DNA from 2 places in the Priestia sp. 40 genome. Region 1 is predicted to be linked to the other one. Evidence: riboswitches for the same ligand, from Rfam matches in the RefSeq annotation. Region 1 holds a riboswitch; the other holds the start of a gene.

Evidence for each region. A riboswitch is a leader RNA that binds a small molecule or an ion and turns the genes downstream of it on or off. The one in region 1 is predicted to bind cyclic di-GMP.
Region 2: it holds a riboswitch for cyclic di-GMP, as region 1 does, so the genes downstream of both, ACO1DI_RS12655 (anti-repressor SinI family protein) here and ACO1DI_RS25360 (anti-repressor SinI family protein) in region 1, are expected to answer to the same signal.

The regions. Positions count from the first base shown of each region.
Region 1 covers NZ_JBMPZA010000025.1:133,469-136,883, reverse strand. Annotated here, with positions in the region: gene ACO1DI_RS25370 (HPP family protein) at 1-387, opposite strand, end outside; gene ACO1DI_RS25365 (histidinol-phosphatase HisJ family protein) at 680-1,471, shown strand; gene ACO1DI_RS25360 (anti-repressor SinI family protein) at 1,595-1,717, opposite strand; cyclic di-GMP riboswitch class I at 1,738-1,824, opposite strand; gene ACO1DI_RS25355 (helix-turn-helix domain-containing protein) at 1,925-2,275, opposite strand; gene ACO1DI_RS25350 (hypothetical protein) at 2,611-3,033, shown strand; gene ACO1DI_RS25345 (methyl-accepting chemotaxis protein) at 3,176-3,415, shown strand, end outside.
Region 2 covers NZ_JBMPZA010000011.1:15,466-18,880, forward strand. Annotated here, with positions in the region: gene ACO1DI_RS12640 (alpha/beta hydrolase) at 1-490, opposite strand, end outside; gene ACO1DI_RS12645 (anti-repressor SinI family protein) at 717-860, shown strand; gene ACO1DI_RS12650 (helix-turn-helix domain-containing protein) at 1,175-1,507, shown strand; gene ACO1DI_RS12655 (anti-repressor SinI family protein) at 1,851-1,997, opposite strand; cyclic di-GMP riboswitch class I at 2,022-2,120, opposite strand; gene ACO1DI_RS12660 (YveK family protein) at 2,802-3,415, shown strand, end outside.

The DNA of each region.
Region 1 (3,415 bases):
ATATCCCCAGCCTGCTTGAGTATTAATTGCAACAATCGCGCTAGCCGCAGCGGGAGGATGAACGGTTTTAGTAAGAATCATTAAAATAAGAACAAAAGCAAGCACAATCGCAATCGTAATAAGGCTTCGGTGAAATAAACTCCAAATAATAAGTGCAGAAACCGTTGCTAGTAAGTGCCCTCCAAGCACGTGACGAGGCTGTGATAAAGGCCCTTTATGAGCTCCGAAAACAAGCACGCAGCTTGCGCCAATTGGAGCGAGTGCCATTGGATAACCAAGCGCTAGTGCAATCGCACTGCTGATGATAATCGCAATTAAGCCTCCAATAGAAGAAACGACTGCATCTCTGTAATTGATTTTTGGTTCTTCTTTTAGTTCTCCTTTCATCTTTTTCGTATAAGAACTTAAATAAGACATAAAGGGGCTTTTTGTTTGAGAAAAACTTTTTTCAACTTCCATTTCCTAGTTCCTTTCCCTAGTGTAAGTAAAAGCTGTTTGTCAGAACATCTGCTATAATAAGTTAGTTTATAAGAAAAGAAGGATTACTAAAAGAGGAAAAACGACTTTTTTTAGTGGAAATTCTTTTTATGAACCTAAAAAGGCGTGATAGAGGGAAAAAGGGTCTCCGTGTGCAGTAAGTACAGGAGAGATGTATAATAAACCTAGAGGTGACTAAATTATGTATCTAGTAGACTACCATCATCACACAAACAATTCATTCGACTCACAGGCAGTCATGAAAGAAGTGTGCGAACAGGCTGTGAAAAACGGCATAAACGAAATTTGTTTTACCGAACACTTTTCATTAAATCCATTAGCGCCAACGTACGGTCATATGGATTTTGATAAATATGAACGAGAACTAGCGGAATGCAGAGATCAATTTCAAGGCCAGCTAGTAATTAAAAAAGGAATTGAAATTTGTGAACCGCACTATCTAAAAGAGAAGTATCAAAAAACCATGCAGCAGGAGCACTTTGATTTTATTTTAGGATCGGTTCATAACATTAATAACATCAAGCTTCGTAAACATTTGGAGCTGAACGATAAAGAAGCAATTTACCGCGCTTATTTTAATGAAATGTATAAGCTAGTAAGCGAAGCGGATATTGACGTATTGGCTCATTTAGATTTAATGAAGCGCTATGCGTTTGAGCAATATGGTATTTACGACTTTCATCAATTTAAAGATATTCTTGCGGATATTTTGAGAAAAGCAATTGATCGCAATATTGGAATTGAAATTAACACTTCAGGTATAAGAGGAAAGCTGGGCGAAGCATTGCCGGCACTTGAAGTTGTTGGCCTGTACCGCGATTTAGGCGGAGAAATCTTAACAATCGGATCTGATTCACACTTTGCCGAAACCGTAGGAGCACATATGAAAGAAGCGGTTGAAATGGCGAAACAGTGCGGATTTACGGAGATTTATACGTTTGACCAGCGTCAGCCAAAAGGAATTCGTATTTAATAAAATTGTGTTTCACAATTGCTTCAAACGTTTTTTATACACGTGTTTCTATGAGGAAATGGTAGAAGAATAATGAGCATAAAATACAAAAAGCACGCTCTGATCTGAGCGTGCTTTTTGTGTTCAATTCTGCTTAAACTCTTTTAAAAACGTTCGGACTTCTTCTATGGTCAGCCCCATTGCGCGAGCTGTTTGCATAAGACTTATCCATTCCTGATCGATCGACAGTACATTCTCTTCTTTCATTACGATTCATCCACCCTTTGCCAGGGAACTCAGCCGTCATAGCCAAAAGAGGCCTTAGACCTGAAGCTTTGCGTCACTATTTTTCAATAATTTTGCCTTTGTCTGGATAATTTGTAATAGTTACCATATATAACCTATGTTCATTATATAGTATGTTTGTCATGAATGCTGTCGAAATAGGTCGATTGTCATAAAAAAATCAAATAATTAGTCAACTAATGTATCCATTTTTTTTCTGAATTTTAAATAGGAATGAAATTCAGTAAATTCCTCTTTGGTCATTCCATCGTTAATTGCTTCTTCTATTAAAGAAAGCCACTCGTTGCTTAGAGATAGTTTTGAAGAAAATTTAAAATCTCTGCTTCCTGCTTCAATTAATTCATCAATTGTTGTATTAAGAGAAAAAGCTATTTTCTCTAGCATGTGAATAGACGGGTTATTGTTTAGGCCTTTTTCTAAATGAGATAAATATGACTTTGAGATACGGGCTTTTTCAGCTAAGCGTGTAATAGAATATCCGTTTTTTAATCGTAAAGTTTTAATTTTGGTTCCTATCACGTTAAGTTCATCCTTTTCTTATATCCTTTTTGTTCATTATAACGCATATTAGTTTATTTTTATGTATTTAATTATAAAAAGGGTTCTTTATAACGAATGACTTCTTGTTTTTAGAAGCTTTTTTAGTTCGAAAGTCTCTAGTGAAGTTTATAGTTGGTTCATAGAAATCCTTCACAATAAAGATAGAAACCTACAAGACAGGAGAGATAACCATGATCTGGAAAACTGAGTGGACAAAATGGAGCCATCACAGCGCGCTGCCAAGTGACGTGCACAAACAAGTGACTAACGTGACCAAAAGTGAATGAGAAGAGGCCTTTTACAAACAGCAAAACATGACGCTTCATGATGGGCTAATAGAGCTTTATGACACCTACGGCTACTACAAAGAGTCTCTTACTTCTTTCACTTTAAAAGGAAAGGACGGAGCCGAACAAATTGATCGTATTGTAAACAGCTTTCGTGAGAATTCACCAACAGAAATAGCGGGTGCGGCAGTCGAGAAAATAGAAGATGATCAACGCGAAATAAGAATCAATTTGCTCACCGCTCAGCAAGAAAGAATGAACTGGCCTTCGTCAAATGCACTCAAATTTTGGCTGCAAGGCGGCTCCTGGTTTGCGATTCGCCCCTCAGGCACAGAGCCAAAAGTGAAGTTTTATTTTGGAGTAAAGCAAGAGACGGAAAGTGAAAGTAAAAAGAGATTAAAAGAAGTAGAAACAAACGTCATCAATATGACCGAAAGGATTGTGTACTAACGGAGAAAAGACGCGCTGATTGCTTCAGCGCGTTTTTTATGCCAATAAAAATTCAAAAATGTACTATGGATAGAACAAGCCTCATGACCGATAGATATAACGAAGTGCAAGGGAAAGCAAATCAGCGAAAAGGGGATATGGTATGGGGGTATTGCGCAATTTAAGTATTTATCGAAAGCTATTAATCATGGTTATCATTTCGACGATTTCATTAATTACAGTAGTAGTCATCAGCTATTTCTACACACAGCGAATTGCTGACAGCTCGGAGTCTATGTATAATGACCGCCTGCAGCCAATCAGACAGTTAGGGCAAATTCGTACAAATAACCGAGCGATTGATGCAAATACGCTTGAAATGATTTTATCAAAAGATGAAAAC
Region 2 (3,415 bases), on a different contig from region 1:
TTGTATATTCCAGACTTTCCAGTTTGCCTAATTCAAGGATTTTATTTACCGGTATTTGATTTTTGCTTTCTTCTTTGTAACATCTCTTAATCTTTTGAATGGTGCTATCTGAATAAAAAGGAAGAGACAGTAGTATCAGTCCTTCAATAAGAAATTCATAGCGGGCGGTAAATTTAACAGCGATTTGTCCTCCAAATCCCACTCCAACTAAGTAACACTTCTTTATATGTAACGTATGTAATAAGAGAAAAAGATCTTCAATATGAGCCTCAAACGATAATTCTCCTGTAGCAGAGGCGCTCTTTCCTGTCTCTCTCAAATCGTAATGAATAACACGGTAATGTTGGGTTAATTCCGCAGTAATAGAATCAAAAAGCGTATGATCAGTGACACAAGAATGAACCATAACAACGGTTTCTGTCTTGTCAGTGAACACGGGCGAATGAATTTCATAGTAAATTTTTTCTGTCGCCGTATGCAGAAAAGGCATAAAAGCAATCCTCCTAGTGTCTAACTGTAGCGTTTGTGTAACGGTAAAATCATTATGATAGGAATAGACAAAAATTTCAAAAAAATTGGTGCTTTTAGTAATAAAAAATGTCTAATACTCTTGCAATGTCCATTATACTGTAAAAAAACAGGGAAAAATAGGTATTTTTTATTTGATCATTTTTTTAGAAAGCGTTATCAAATTTAAAATGAAGGGGACTGGAATGATGAGCGCAAATGATAAAAGTACTGTTGATTTGGAATGGGTTCATTTAATGCTAGAAGCGCAAAATCAAGGGGTTAGCATACAAGAAGTTAAAGAATTTATCTCTAATCCAAACCAATTCAATAAGAAAGAATATAATAAATAAGAACCTTTTGTGAAGTAAAGAAGAATCTGATACAGGGAAGATAGCTTAACTAAATTCCTTTTTTATCATTTTAGCACAGGAAGTGAATAATCATTTTTTATAAAACTTATAACGCGTAAAAAAATCACCATATAATTACAATCGATTGAACGGCTTGGCTGTACAAAACATGACATCTTATTTTGAATACATAATAAGGTTATTTCAATCCATATAAGCAGTTTTTCATAGCCCAGCGATTTTAATTTGTTATAGGATTTAGTATAGAACTGTGGTACAATTATCCTTATAAGCATTTATTAAGGGTGATAAATATGACAATTGGTCAACGTATCCGGGAACTTCGAAAGAAACAAGGAATATCATTAACTGAGCTTGCTAACCGTGCTGGAGTAGCTAAGTCTTATATTTCCTCTGTCGAAAGAGATATTCAGTTAAACCCCTCTATTCAATTTCTAAATAAGATTGCAGCTTCTTTACATGTCAGTGTAGATAAGTTAATTCATGATTCTTCCGAGAGTGATAGCTCAATCTCTATAGATAATGAATGGTTAGATTTAGCAAAAGAAGCGGCTGAATCTGGTATAAGCAAAGAGCAATTCAAACAGTTTCTTGAATTCCAAAAGTGGCAGCGTTCAAATCAATGAATTCAAGAGCATTTGGTTTAAAGGGCAGTAGAAACTGATTAATTGTAGCTGCCCCTAAAGGTCTTAAATGTTCTTGATTGTTACTAAAAAAGTTATTGTCAAGTAAAATTAAAATAATTCCTTCGCTTAGTTCAACGTTTTAAGAGGCAGCGGCTTTTAAAATCATCTTTTTCCCTTCCTATTCTAACTGTATGTTACAAATTTTTCCTTTTATTTTGATGGCAGTAAACAACCCTTAAAGTATAGCGTCTACAAACAAATTCACTCTTTTAATAGTTCTCAGCTCAAAAAAAAGAATCTAATCCCTATGTGAATTGAATCCCTTGTGTCCTCTTTTTTCCTTTTAGCGAGGTTTATTATAAGCGATAAATCTTCTTACTTCTTCAATACAGATCCCCATTTTATAAGCAGTATCCATAAGCTCAACCCATTCTTTATCTAGCTTCTCTACCTTTTTATTTTCTTCCACAACGTTAGTACGATTCAGCATTATTCTACCTCCAGCTTTTCTCTATCAGGTAACCCGGCTATCATAGTCTTTTATATTTTTTGCCATGACTTTAGACCCGCAGCTTTGCGTCTTGCTCTTTCAAACAGTTTGCTCTTTTCTGAATCATTTGTATTACGAACATTTTACTGCAAGAAAATACCTGAATGTGTCATAATTTGTCGGTTTTATAATAATTAGAATAAAATGTGGTTAAGTTTTACAACTAAGGATGAAATATAATTTATTAGAGTGGACACTTAGGCAATATTTTAAAGGATGGATGGTAGCTGTATAAACTTCACTTCTTTATTGTATTTATAGAAAAGTATTTAAAGAGCTATAAAATATTAAAAGAAAGAGACTTTCTAAATCAAACATCTGAAATGCATAACTACCTACTATAAAGCTATTCATATTTATAATTAATACTTCTAGTCACTTATCTGAACTCGGAACTTATAAAGAAGGTGAGATAAGTGATAATTCAACTTCTTTAACGGTATTACTTTATGAGTTTACTTAGTTATTAACTCAATAGAATTTGTTCTTTATAAAAAACAATAAAGATTTATATTTTATATCAGAAATTCAAAAGGACTATGGGTACATATTTAGACTTTGTAGTTTAAATTAATATTGACTTGTTCTTTATAAAGAATTAAAATGAGGTAGAAGCTAATAACTAGATTTTGGAGCGCATACGAAAATAAGGAGTTAAGTAAAAGTGGTTTTTTGTTCGTTATAAAGAATTTTAGTTTTTGATATCAAGAACATTAAAAAATAATTGAAGCAAAGGTGGTTCTAATGAGTACACTGCAAGAAAAGAATTTTCTCCACCAACAAAAGGGTAAAGACATTAATTTAAAAGAATACTATGAAGTCATTAAAAAACGTATTTGGCTTATCATTATCGTTACTATCTTTACTACACTGGCTGGCTTTTTTTATAGTCATCAGAATAATACTACAGTATATTATCAAGCTTCGACCAGAGTGGTTGTAGATGTAGATACCCAGAAAATGAGTACGCTTCTAGTAATGGTTAAAGATCCGATAGTGATGGGAAAGGTAACAAAACAGTTGAATTTAGAGCAGCCTGCAGAAGCCACAGCAGGTCAAGTCCAGGCGGCGAGCCTTGATGGATCACAAATCATTAGTCTTTCTGCAACAAGTACGGATCCCACAACTGCTGTTAAAATCGCCAATTCAACAGCTGAAGTATTTAAAGAAGAAGTAGGGAATATTCTAGGTATTAAAGGAGTCCAATTATTATCTCCAGCAAAGAACTCTTCTCCTATTGATGGAAATCAAAATCGTACCATTATGCTTGCTTTGATTGCAGGTATTATAATAGGACTCGGGCTTACTTTTTTGCTAGATTCTTTAGATGGAAGAGTAAAAAAAGACAGTGAAGTGGA